DNA from 2 places in the Mycobacterium sp. D16Q16 genome. Region 2 is predicted to be linked to the other one. Evidence: riboswitches for the same ligand, from Rfam matches in the RefSeq annotation. Region 2 holds a riboswitch; the other holds the start of a gene.

Region 1 (6,704 bases), on a different contig from region 2:
CCATCCGCATGATCCGGTCGTGGAACAGGTGTGTCTGCACCACGCAGCCGCGGTTCACGGTCGCGCCCCTGCCCAGGGTCACCAGATCGGCCTCAGGCAGCCAGTACGTTTCGCACCACACTCCGCGCCCGATTTTTGCGCCCAGGCCGCGCAGCCACCAGTTCTGCATCACCGTTCCCGATGCGGCGCGCGCGAACCATACGGCAGCAACGGTTTCCACGAAGGTATCGGCAACCTCGTTACGCCAGACGAACGAGGACCAGAGGGGCTTCTCCACAGCTTTGGTGCGTCCGACCACGACCCACTTGGCGACGACGCTCACCACGCCGGCCACGGCGCCGGCGATCAGCAGTACCACGCCACTGAGTGCACCGGCAGCCCAGAAATTGAACCGGATGGCAATCGTCTGCAAGGCCAGGAGCACCCCGACTCCGATCCCGAACGTCACGATGATCGGGATGATGCGGCACGTCTCCACGATCCCCCGCATGACCTTGAGCCGGAACGGCGGCTCGAATGTCAGCGCGGAGTCGGCGCCATCGGCCTTGCGCCGAAGCCGCTTTGGTGGACTGCCGATCCACGACGAACCCGACTTGGCCTTGTGGGGAGTCGCAGAGAGGACGGCGACCAGCGCGTCATTGGGCACCTTGCGGCCCGGCTGGGTGATCCCGGAGTTCCCCAGGAATGCGCGCTTGCCAATTCGGGCCTTGGCGATGTGAATCCAACCGCCGCCCAACTCGTAGGACGCGACCATGGTGTCGTCGGCGAGGAATGCGCCGTCGTCGACCTCGGTGAACTTCGGTATCAGCAGGGCTGTCGAAATCTCGGTGTCCTTGCCGATTTTCGCGCCCAGGATGCGCAGCCACCATGGGGTCAGTTGGCTGGCGTAAATGGGGAACAGATAGTTCCGGGCAGCGTCCATCAGGCGTTCGGTGGCCCACAGTTGCCATCCCTGCCGGCCGCGCACGGGGTGATACCCCTCGTGCACGCCGATCGACATCAGTCGCACCAGGGCGACGGTGATGGCGGCGTATACGACCACGCTGACCAGCGCCGCCCCTGGTGTCCAGATGAGCGCGGGCACCACGGCTTCACAGATCGTCGCCGTATTTCTGATGCCGAAGGCCACCACACCCAGACCGGCAGCCAGCGCGAGCAAGGGCAGTCCGCCCAGCAGAATCGACGTCACCCCGTAGATCGGTACCCATTGCCCGGCGCGGGGCGGACGGTAATCAGGCCAGGGATGGCGGGCCTTGCCCGACTTCACTGCCGGTGAGCCCTTCCAGTACTGGCCGTTCTTGACTCTGCCGACGACGCCGGAAGCCGGTGCGACATCGGCGTTCTTGCCGATGACCGCTCCCGGTAGCAGGGTGGTGCGGGCCCCGACGGTGGCGTCGTCACCGATGACGATGGGGCCGACATGGAACTTGTCGCCGTCAACCCAATGCCCGGACAAATCGACTTCGGGTTCGATGGAGCTGCGGTCGCCAAGCTCGAGCCAGCCCGTCACGGGCGGAGACGAATGCAGGTCGACGCCGTTGCCCACGCGTGCACCCAGCGCCCTGGCGTAGTACACCATCCACGGTGCGCCGGAGAGGTTTTCGGCGCCGCTGGCGGTGGCGAGCCGGTCGGCGATCCACACCCGTAGATGCACACTTCCGCCGCGCTCGTATGTCCCGGGTTTGACTCCGGACAGCAGTAGCCGCGCCCCGATGACGGTGATACTCATGCGACCCAGGGGAGTGATGAAGAGGACGAACGCTGCCAGCAGCACCCACCAGTTGACCGTTACCAGCCATGGCACATCGCTGAACATGGCGAATACGTTGTTGGCCAAAGCGAGCCAGGTCGCCCATTGCAGACCCGTGAGGGTGGTCAGCGGAAGCGTTGCCGCCAACTGGGCCAGCTCGGTCAGCCGCGGCACCGGCTTCACAATTCGGGTTTCGACCTCGAGGGGAGGTGCCAGCTCGTCCAAATAGGTGGCCAGTGATCCCAGTCGTGGCTGGTCATACAGGTTCGCGACGGTCACCTGCGGGTAGCGCTGCCGCAATGCCGCGACGAGCTGTGCCGCGGAGAGCGATCCTCCACCGAGAGCGAAGAAGTCGGCCTCGGGTCCGTCGACCGTGGCCGCCAGGATGTCTCGCCACAATCCGGCGAGCCAGCCCATGGTGCCGCCCAATTCGGCGGCGTCGTCGTCGGTATCCGCGCCGGGTGGTGGCCATGGCAGTGCGTTGCGGTCGACTTTTCCCGAAGTGCGCGTGGGCAGTTCGTCAAGTTTCACCAGTCGCGGCACCAGCGCCGCCGGAAGTGACTCGGCCAGGCTCGCGCGGGCTGCGGCGATATCGAAGTTAGGGTCGGCGCTGGCGATGTAGCCGACCAGCAGCGGGGTGCCACTGGCGGTCTTGCGCACCGCGGCCGCGCCGCCGCTCACGCCGGGCAGGTTGACCAGCGCCGCGTCCACCTCGCCGAGTTCGATGCGGCGTCCACCGACCTTCACCTGGTCGTCGGCGCGGCCCTGGAAGTACAAACCGTCGGGTTCCAGGCGCACCAGATCACCGCTGCGGTAGGCCCGCGACCATCCCAAAGTGTGGAGAGCAGCGTACTTTTCGGCATCCTTTTCAGGGTCGAGGTACTTGGCCAAGCCGACACCGCCGATGACCAGCTCACCGACCTCGCCGTAGCCGACCTGGTTACCCTGCGCATCCACGACTGCCAGATCCCAGCCCGGAAGCGGTAGCCCGATACTGACGGGACTGACCCCGTCGAGTCGTGCCGCACATGCCACCACGGTCGCCTCGGTGGGGCCGTAGGTGTTCCACACCTCGCGGGCCGCGCCGTCTTCACCGGTGGCCAGCCGTTCGGCCAGATCGGGAGGGCAGGCCTCGCCGCCGAAAATCAGCAGCCGCACCGCCTCCAGCGCCTCCGCCGGCCACAGCGCGGCCAGGGTGGGCACCGTCGACACCACGGTGACATCGCGGGACACCAGCCATGGGCCCAAGTCCATGCCGCTGCGCACCAGGGACCGCGGTGCGGGTACCAGGCAGGCGCCGTAGCGCCACGCGAGCCACATCTCCTCGCAGGAGGCGTCGAAGGCCACCGATAGTCCGGCGAGCACGCGGTCGTCGGGGCCAATTGGGTTGTCCTGCAAGAACATTTGTGCTTCGGCGTCGACAAAGGCGGCTGCGTTGCGATGCGTCACCGCCACGCCCTTGGGGGTGCCGGTGGAACCCGAGGTGAAGATGATCCAGGCGTCGTCGCGCGGTGTCGGTTTGGTGGCGCGCCAGCCTCGTGACGAACCGGGTCCACGAACCAGGCCGCCCGGGGTGATCACGGCGGCGACCTGTGCCTCGCCGAACACCAGCGCCGCGCGTTCTTCCGGGTCGTCGGCGTCGACGGGAACGTATGCGGCTCCTGCGGCCAGGGTCGCCAGGATCGCCACATAGAGCGAGTAGCTGCCCGAGGGCATCCGGATCCCGACGCGATCACCGCGCCCGATTCCCCGAGTGCCGAGCCATTCGACACTTGCCTCGACGTCGACGATGAGCTCGGAGTACGTGAGCTGGATGGTGCCGTCATCGATGGCGGGCGCGTCGGGGTGCTCGGCGGCTGTGGAGTAGAGGATGTCGATCAGGGTCCGGGCCGGAGGGGCTGACCTGCCGAGCAGGTACTGCGGAGGCACCGGGTGGGCCGGGGTTTCATGGGCGACGGGCTCGGCGGCCTCTTCGTGCGCGCGGTTGGTGGGTGACTCGTCGGGGCCGGTCACGCTGCTCCTCGTTAGTTTCCGCGTCGGTTTCTGTGGGCCTGGAGGGGTACCGCAGCGAGCCTATCGGTCCGGGTGCGGCTGGGCTCGCCGCCGCGCGGAAGTGGTCCGCCGGGCACGGTGATCCCGTGGCCTCCAAGTTTGCCACGGCGGTCCGCCGGCCGATCTGTCCGGTATCGGCACGGAGTAGAGCCCTAACCCTCTGTGGCAGTGCGCCGGGTCTTGTACAGGCTGGCGACGGTGGTGATGAGCAGCGTCACGATGATCACCGCAAGGCTTGCCAATGTGGGGATTTCGGGTACGTGCACCGGCTCGCCGCCGTTGATGAACGGCAGTTCGTTCTCATGCAATGCATGCAGGATCAGCTTGACGCCGATGAAGAACAAGATGAACGCCAGCCCCTGCGACAGGTACACCAGGCGCTTGAGCATGTCGCCGAGTAGGAAGTACAGCTGGCGCAGGCCCATGAGGGCGAACACGTTGGCAGTGAACACCAGGTAGGGCTCTTTGGTGAGCCCGTAGATCGCGGGGATCGAGTCGAGCGCGAAGAGAAGATCGGTGGTGCCCAGCGCGACGATCACCAGGAACATCGGCGTCATGAGTCGCGTGCCGTTTTCCTTGACCCACAACCGCAGACCGTCCCACTTGTCGGTGGTCCGCAGGTGCTTGCGGGCGAACTGCACCACGGCGTTGTCGGCGTCGTCGTCATGCTCGGTGTCGCGCGCCAGGTTGATGGCGGTGTACACCAGGAACGCGCCGAACAGATAGAAGATCCAGGAGAACTGGTTGATGGCTACCGCACCGAGGGCGATGAAGATGCCGCGGAAGATCAGCGCCAGGATGATGCCGATCAACAGGGCCTCTTGCTGATAGACCCGGGGCACCTTGAAGCTGGCCATGATGATCAAGAAGATGAACAGGTTGTCCACGGAGAGGCTGTACTCGGTGAGCCAGCCCGCGAAGAACTCCAGCCCGAACTGGCTGCCGTGGAAGACCCACACCCAGAGGCCGAACGCCACTGCGAGCCCTATATAGATGCTGAGGGCGGTGGCGGTTTCACGAACGGTGGGTTCATGGGGCCGTCTGCCGATCACCACGACGTCGACCAGCAAGATCGCGACCGTGACGGCCAGGGTGATGATCCACTCGAGCTGGGATACCTGCATGAAATAACCTCCGGTCGCCAAAACGCCGGAGGTCTCTTCCGCCGGCGAGTGACCGGCCTGCGGCACCGACCGGTCCGACAATGGCCGATGTGATGACGACACCGCAGCGAAGGAATACTCCCCTCCGCTAGTCAGTCTGCCCTATGGCGCGGGGATCGGAAAATCGGGCTGGACTGACGAGCTGACACCGCGGATTTGAAATCACCCTGCGTAATGCGCTTGACGGTGGCTGCGGACGACGAGCAGACTGCGCACAGGTCATGAGAACCAGCGATAAGCCCTGGCTAGCTGGTCGGCAACCCTCCTCCACGGTGGGGTGCTCCAGGTGACGACCGGGCCGCGCTCAACCGGGCGTGGCAAGCGTGGACTCGCCGGGCGGGTCCGGTGAGATGGGATGTCACATGTCAGTGTCCAAACAATCTGGGTCCGAGCAACCGGCCGCGCGTGTGGTGGGAGCCGACACCAAAGTTCCTCTGGCCCAAGGTGGCTGGATCAGATACGCCAATTTTGACTACGCGGCCAGCGCACCCGCGCTCTGTGCTGTCGCGGACCGCATCGCCGAGTTGCTGCCGTACTACGCCAGTGTGCATCGTGGTGCCGGATACGCCTCACGTGTGTGCACGGCTCTCTACGAGGGTGCCCGTGAGACGGTCGGACGCTTCGTCGGGGCCGCCGCCGACCACCATGTGATCTTCACCCGTAACACCACCGACTCGTTGAATCTGCTCGCCTCGGCGGTGCCGGGTGAGGTGGTGGTTCTCGATATCGAGCACCACGCAAACCTGTTGACCTGGCAGCGATATGAGGCCCGGGTGGTAGGGCATCGAGCCACCGTTGCGGACACCGTTGCCGCGCTGGCTGACGAGCTGGCCCGTCGGCCGGCCGCGCTGCTGGCCGTCACCGGGGCTTCGAATGTCACCGGCGAGGTGCTGCCGCTGGCCGAACTCGCGGCCGTCGCGCACCGGTACGGAGCGAGGATCGCCGTCGACGGCGCACAGTTGGTTCCGCACCGCCGAATCGACTTGGTGGCAAACGGAATCGACTATCTGGCGTTTTCCGGGCACAAGCTGTATGCGCCGTTTGGCGCCGGAGTCCTTGTGGGGCAAAGCGACTGGCTCGACGCCGCGAGGCCTTATCTCGCGGGTGGTGGGGCGGTGCGCAATGTTGGTATTGAGGGGGCCGAGTGGCTCGCGGGACCGCAGCGGCATGAGGCGGGCACGCCCAATGTGGTTGGCGTCGCCGCCGTGGCGGCTGCGTGCGAGGCACTGGCCGCGCTGGGGGAGATAGGCCACGTCGAGGATGCGCTCACCGCGCAACTTCGGGACGGGCTTGCCGCGATTGAAGGTGTTGACACCCTGCGTATTTGGAACAGTGGCCGGGACGTGCTGGGCATTGTCTCCTTTACTGTCGCCGGATACACACCGTCGGTCGCCGCGGCCTATCTGTCGGCCGAGCACGGAATCGGGCTACGCGACGGCAGATTCTGCGCGCACCCGCTGTTGGACAGGTTGGGATACCCGGGGGGTGCGTTGCGCGCAAGTATCGGGCTGGGAACCACCGCGAGTGACATCACACGCCTCGTCGACGCGATCGGTGAGCTTCTCCGTCGCGGGCCTGCGCTGACCTATACCGAGCGTGATGGGCAGGTCGGGCCGGTTGATGACAGGCGGCCACTCCCGGATTTCCTGGTGGCCTAGGCACCAACACAGTACCCGTAACTCATAATACGTGATACTTTCAGTTCGACACATCACAGGGTCGGACTGACAAGGACGTCG
Region 2 (6,704 bases):
ACCGTCGGTACCGACTTCCGGCTGGCCAAGCGTCAGCCGCTGTCGGACGTCCTGCACTGGGACACCTGGTGATCACGTGGTGGATACTGGCTCGGTGACTTCGGCAACGGCGACTCGACTTGACGGTAAGGCCACCCGCGACGAGATCTTTGTGGAGCTGGCCACGCGCGCCGCGGCGCTCACCGCGGCGGGCAGGACAGCGGGCCTGGGCACCATCCTCGTAGGGGATGACCCGGGTTCTCAGGCCTATGTCCGCGGCAAGCACAACGACTGCGCCAAGGTGGGCATCAACTCGATCCGCCGCGATCTGCCGGCCGATATCGATCAGGCCACGCTGTGCGCGACCATCGACGAGCTGAACGCCAACCCGGACTGCACCGGATACATCGTGCAGTTGCCGCTGCCCAAGCATCTTGACGAGAACGAGGCGCTGGAGCGCATCGACCCCGATAAGGACGCCGATGGTCTGCATCCGACGAACTTGGGCCGGCTGGTGCTGGGCAAGGAAGCGCCGCTGCCCTGCACGCCGCGCGGAATCGTGTATCTGCTGCGCCGCTACGACGTCACGCTCGACGGTGCGCACGTTGTGGTGATCGGCCGTGGTGTCACGGTGGGCCGTCCGCTCGGGCTGCTGCTCACCCGGCGTTCGGAAAATGCGACGGTCACCCTGTGCCACACCGGAACTCGCGATCTTGCCGCGCTGACCCGGCAGGCCGACATTGTCATCGCCGCCGCGGGGGTGCCGCACATGGTGACCGCCGACATGATCAAGCCGGGCGCCGCGGTGATAGATGTGGGCGTGAGCCGCGTCGACGACACGTTGACTGGTGACGTCGCACCGGACGTCTGGGACGTCGCCGGATACGTCTCGCCCAACCCCGGTGGAGTCGGGCCGTTGACCCGAGCTTTCTTGCTCACCAACGTGATCGAGCGGGCGGAACATTCGTGACAGCCCTGCAACCCGAGTCACGTGGCCTTCTCGCGGCGACACTTGACGCCATCCGCCGCTTCGCTCGGGAGCAGTGGCCGATCCTGGTGGTCTCCGCGGTGTTCCTGGTGGCATTGGGATTGGTGGTCGCCGACCGCTGGCGGCGCGGCGCGCTGGTCGTGGGCATCGCCGTGGGCGTGGCCGCAGCGCTGCGGCTGGTGCTTACCGACGAGGCCGCAGGGCTATTGGCGGTACGCGGCAAGACTTTTGATGTCGGTGCCCTTGGGGCTGTGGCAGCGGTGATGGTCTACCTGGCGTTGACGATCGACCCGCTGGGCACCGGATAGGCGCCTACTTGAGCAGTTGCACCGAGCGCGCGATGGTGTCGGCCTGCTCGCCGAAGAACTGTTCGGACGGCTCTCCGCTGGGGCTGCCGGTATTGCTCGTGGCGATCTGCCACCGTTGATCGCCCTGTCCGACAAACGCTACGTAGATCTTCGGCGTAATGTCGGCCGGTGGCTTGCCCTCGGCGGCCGCGGGCTTCTCCAGTTCCAGGCTGGCCGAGGCGCCGGGCAGGTTCGGTCCGTCCCATGAATCTCTTTTGTCTGCAGTGACTTTGGACTTACGGGTCTTGACGAAGGCGCTCACCGCGTCGGCGTTCGACGACGCCAACCAGTCCTTTACTTCCGGGGCAGCTGTGTTCTCGTCGGAAGCCACCAACTTACGGATGCGCACATACTGCGCGAACTCCGACGACTCCCACTTGGGCCGCACCTGGTAGGTCACCAGCCCCTTGTTGTCGTGCACCCCGTCGGAGAAGGCCACCCAGTCGTGCGGGACCGTGACGTAGATACCCAGCTCGGGGATGAACTGTCGGGTGTGCCGTTCGGCGGGGGTGCTACTGGCGGTCGATGCGGACTCGTTCTTGGTGTCCGAAGACGACCCGTTGGATCCACACCCGGCGAGGGCCGGGATCAGGAGTGTGGTGGTGACAAAGAGGGCTGCCAGCAGGCGGCGATCCGTACGCACGGGTACACCGTAGCGGCACGGGGCGGGTTCGTCTCTGTGAACTGGGGCACCTGATCCGGCGGTGCTTCTACTGGTTCAGGTTGGCGCGGATGCTCACGGTCACATAGGGCAGCGCCAGGCCCGTCGACTGGGCCAGCGCGGGGTGGGTGGCCAATAGCTCCCGTACCTGTTGAAGCGTCTTTTTCCGGGCGGCCTCGGGGGCGGTGATGCAGTAGCTGCGCGATGCCACCATGTCCAGAAGTGCTTGCGGAGTAAGGTAACTCGTCCACTCGACCTGGTGTCGCTCTTGTCCGGTGAAGGGTGCGGGCAGGCTAACGGCGTGGTTGAACGGATCGTCCTCGCTGCCGATGATTTTGCCAAGATCGGCGACCCAGCCCAGCCGCTCGTCGCGAGTGTTCCACACCAGCCCCAGACGGCCGCCGGGGCGCAGCACGCGAGCGACTTCGGGGATGGCACGTTCGGGATCCACCCAGTGCCAGGCCTGCGCCACCAGTACCGCATCCACACTGTTGTCGGGCAGCGGAATCTCCTCGGCGGAACCCAGTAGCGCGGGGGTATCGGGGAGTGAGTTACTGAGCACCTCAAGCATTTCCGCGAGCGGATCCACCGCGATCACGTTGAGTCCGCGCTCCACCAGGCGGGTGGTCAGCTTCCCGGTGCCGGCACCCAGATCCAGGACGTCGTGTGCTCCGGCCGGCAGTAGCCAGTCGATGGCCTCGGGCGGGTAGGAGGGGCGGCCCCGTTCGTAGGCCGCGGCCTGGGAACCGAACGACAGCGATGGCTCTGCGTGTGCGTCCGGCATTCGCGCTCCTCGGGTTCCGTTACGAAGCCTGTGTTGACTTGGCCAGGGCGAGTGTTTCCCGCACCAGCTCGCTCACCGCGTCGAACTCGATGAGGAACGCGTCGTGGCCGTGCACCGATTCGACCACCCGCAAGCCGGTACAACCGGGCAACAGGTCCGCTAATTCCGCCTGCAGCCGTAGCGGGTACAGCCGGTCGGACGTGATGCCGCCGACGACGACGGGTACTGGACAGCCGCGCAGAGCGTTCTCCACACCGCCACGGCTCCGCCCGACGTCGTGCCGGTTGAGTGCCTCGGTCAAGATGACGTAGCTGCCGGCGTCGAAGCGCCGAACGAACTTATCGCCCTGATGTTCGAGGTAGCTCTGCACCGCGTATCGGCCACCTGCCCACGGATCCTCGGGCCCGTCCGGGCCGACCTGGGGATCGTTGCCGAACCTGGTGTCCAGCTCGACCTCGCCGCGATAGGTCAGATGTGCGATGCGCCGGGCGAGGTTCAGCCCTTTTTCGGGAGTGCGTCCGCTGCCGTGGTAGTCGCCACCCTGCCAGTCCGGATCGGCCTGGATGGCGGCGATCTGCGTGTTCTGGGTGCCGATCTGATCGCCGGTGGCACGGGCGCCGACTGCCAGCACCAGCGCCGCCCGCACCGAATCCGGTTGCATGACAGCCCATTCCAGTGCACGTGCGCCACCCATCGATCCGCCGACGACGGCGGCGACTTCGGTGATGCCGAATTGTGCGAGTGCGGCGATGTCGGCATTCACCTGATCGCGCACCGACACCCCGGGGAACCGTGAACCCCAGGGCTTTCCGTCTTCGGCAAGGGAAGTCGGGCCGGTTGTGCCCCGGCAGCCGCCCAGCACGTTGGTGGCGATCGCACACCACTGGTCGGTGTCGATCGCTGCGCCCGGACCGATGATCCCTTCCCACCAGCCGCCGGTGATGTGGTCGGGACCGGCGGTTCCGACCACATGTGAGTCGGCGGTGAGCGCGTGGCAGACGAAGACGACGTTATCGCGGCGCGGTGAGAGCTCTCCCCAGCTCTGGACCGCCACGGTCGCGTCGTCGATGACAGCGCCACTCTCCAGCGTGATCGAACCTATTGGTACATAGGCGATCTCATCGCCCTGGGGGAGGGTGATGTGTGAGCCGCTGGCGCGAAGATCGTCGGTCAAGGTCACGATGATGCCACCGCCGCGGGCTGTTTGAGTCTCCGCACCGCCGCGAATCCGGTGTCCAGATCGGCCAGGATGTCGTCGATGCCCTCGATGCCGACCGCCAATCGGACCAGTCCCGGCGTAACGCCGGAGGCCACCTGTTCGGCGGGTGCGAGCTGTGCGTGCGTCGTCGTCGCGGGGTGGATCACGAGCGATCGCACGTCACCGATGTTGGCAACCTGGCTGTGCAAGGTCAGCGAATCGATGAAGGTGGTGGCCGCCTCGACGCCGCCGTCCAGCTCGAAGGCGAGCACGGCGCCGGCACCCTTGGGGGCCAGCTCTTTCGCGCGTTCGTGCCAGCGGGAGGTGGGCAGCCCGGCGTAGTTGACGTGGGTGACCCCCGGCTGGGCGACGAGGTAATTAGCGACGCGTTCCGCGTTTTCTACATGGCGCTGCACCCGCAGGCTCAACGTCTCCAAGCCCTGGGCGATGAGGAACGCGTTGAACGGCGAGATGGCGGGGCCGAGGTCGCGCAGCAGCTGCACGCGTGCCTTGAGTGCGTAAGCCGGTGCGCCCAGGTCGGCGAAGACCACGCCGTGGTAGCTCGGGTCTGGCGTGGTGAATCCGGGATGGCGGCCCTGCGTCCAATCGAAGGTGCCGCCGTCGATGATCACCCCGCCGATCGCATTGCCATGTCCACCAAGGTATTTGGTGGCCGAGTGCACCACGATGTCGGCGCCGTGCGCCAGCGGCTGAATCAAATACGGCGTGGCGACGGTGTTGTCGACGATGAGGGGAACGCCCGCCGCGTGGGCGATCTCCGAGATGCCGGGAATATCGAGAATGTCGTTCTGCGGGTTGGAGATCGACTCGGCGAAGAGTGCCTTGGTCTGCGGGGTGATGGCCCGGCGCCAGGACTCCAGATCGTCGGGATCCTCGACGAAGGTGGTTGAGACGCCCAGACGCGGCAACGTGTAGTGCAGGAGGTTGTAGGTGCCGCCGTACAGGCGCGGGCTGGACACGATGTTGTCGCCGGCCTGCGCGATGTTGAGGATGGCCAAGGTCGCGGCCGCCTGTCCGGATGCCAGCAGCAGCGCCGCCACGCCGCCCTCGAGGGCGGCGATGCGCTGCTCCACGGCATCTTGGGTTGGATTGCCGATGCGCGTGTAGATGTTGCCCTCTTCGGACAGGCCGAACAGCGCCGCCGCGTGCGCGGTGTCGTTGAAGACGTAGGACGTGGTCTGGTAAATCGGCAGAGCCCGGGCATTGGTTGCCGCATCGGGGGACTGGCCCGCGTGGATCTGCTTGGTCTCGAACGCCCACTGGGCGGTGGGATCGATATCGGTCATGGAAAACCTCCTGGTGGTCGGTGCGGGGCTGGCGGTTTAGGGCATGCGACAGCGACAACAACGACAACAGGAATGCAGGGATTCACCCCCGGGTGACAAATACTTCATCGGGCCAACCTGTCTTCTCGGGGCCCGTCATCGGACCCGCGCTTGCCGTGTGGCCGACTGTCCTTTCATAACCCAGTCGGCTACTCAACCTGGTCATCACCCGGGGCACCCCACCGCGGTTGGAGGGTTGCCGACCAGCGAGCCGGGGCTTGACGCTGGTGCTCATGACCAGTGAGAAGCCTATCGCAATTCACCGAATGGTTGCCACCAGGTATGCGAGGCGCCACTCGGCGGTGCCCGGGAGGTTGCGATGGGAGCGCGATCACAGGCCCTCCGCCCGCCTAGGCTCGGAGACGACGTGATACTGAATAGGACGAGCCTGGCGACCCACCGGTCGCCAGATCTACCTCAGATTCTGACCGACCAACGACGCCGGGAGTGACCATGAGTGCGCAGCAGCCGACCATCATCTACACGCTGACAGACGAGGCGCCGCTACTCGCGACGTACTCCTTCTTGCCGATCATCCGGGCCTTCGCCGGGCCAGCCGGTATCGACGTCCAAACCAGCGATATCTCCGTTGCCGCCCGCATCCTCTCCGAGTTCACCGACTACCTTCCCGAAGACCAGCAGGTTTCGGACAATCTGGCCGAGCTGGGCCGTCTGACGCAGCTGCCCGAGACGAACATCATCAAACTGCCGAACATCAGCGCGTCGGTGCCGCAGCTCTTGGCCGCCATCAAGGAACTGCAGGGTAAGGGCTACAAGCTGCCCGACTACCCCGAAGACCCGAAGAACGACGAAGAGAGGGACATCTTGGTGCGGTACACCAAGTGTCTCGGCAGCGCCGTGAACCCTGTTCTGCGCGAAGGTAACTCGGACCGTCGCGCGCCGCGTGCGGTCAAGGAGTACGCCCGCAAGCACCCGCACAGCATGGGCAAGTGGTCGCAGGCGTCGCGCACCCACGTCGCGACCATGAAGGAAGGCGATTTCTACCACGGTGAGAAGTCGCTGACCCTGGATCGCGCCCGCAAGGTCAAGATGGTGCTGACGACGCCCAATGGCGAGGCCACCGTGCTCAAGGCCGAGGTCACGCTGGGCGAGGGCGACATCATCGACAGCATGTTCATGAGCAAGAAGGCGCTCTGCGACTTCTACGAAGAGCAGATCGAGGATGCGTACAAGACCGGCGTGATGCTCTCGCTGCACGTCAAGGCCACCATGATGCGGGTCAGCCACCCCATCGTCTTCGGACACGCGGTGAAGATCTTCTATAAGGAAGCCTTCGCCAAGCACCAGGAGCTGTTCGACGAGCTGGGCGTCAATGTCAACAACGGCATGTCCGACCTCTACAGCAAGATCGAGGCGCTGCCCGCATCGCAGCACGAGGAG

The links. A riboswitch is a leader RNA that binds a small molecule or an ion and turns the genes downstream of it on or off. The one in region 2 is predicted to bind S-adenosylmethionine.
Region 1: it holds a riboswitch for S-adenosylmethionine, as region 2 does, so the genes downstream of both, B4394_RS21120 (aminotransferase class V-fold PLP-dependent enzyme) here and B4394_RS04685 (bifunctional o-acetylhomoserine/o-acetylserine sulfhydrylase) in region 2, are expected to answer to the same signal.

What each region holds. Positions count from the first base shown of each region.
Region 1 covers NZ_MAEY01000023.1:90,036-96,739, reverse strand. Annotated here, with positions in the region: gene B4394_RS21130 (Pls/PosA family non-ribosomal peptide synthetase) at 1-3,763, opposite strand, end outside; gene B4394_RS21125 (TerC family protein) at 3,955-4,926, opposite strand; SAM riboswitch class IV at 5,183-5,295, shown strand; gene B4394_RS21120 (aminotransferase class V-fold PLP-dependent enzyme) at 5,328-6,623, shown strand.
Region 2 covers NZ_MAEY01000004.1:52,509-59,212, reverse strand. Annotated here, with positions in the region: gene B4394_RS04715 (nitroreductase family protein) at 1-72, shown strand, start outside; gene B4394_RS04710 (bifunctional methylenetetrahydrofolate dehydrogenase/methenyltetrahydrofolate cyclohydrolase) at 95-949, shown strand; gene B4394_RS04705 (DUF3017 domain-containing protein) at 946-1,275, shown strand; gene B4394_RS04700 (hypothetical protein) at 1,280-1,957, opposite strand; gene B4394_RS04695 (class I SAM-dependent methyltransferase) at 2,025-2,759, opposite strand; gene metX (homoserine O-acetyltransferase MetX) at 2,779-3,933, opposite strand; gene B4394_RS04685 (bifunctional o-acetylhomoserine/o-acetylserine sulfhydrylase) at 3,936-5,264, opposite strand; SAM riboswitch class IV at 5,406-5,542, opposite strand; gene B4394_RS04680 (NADP-dependent isocitrate dehydrogenase) at 5,757-6,704, shown strand, end outside.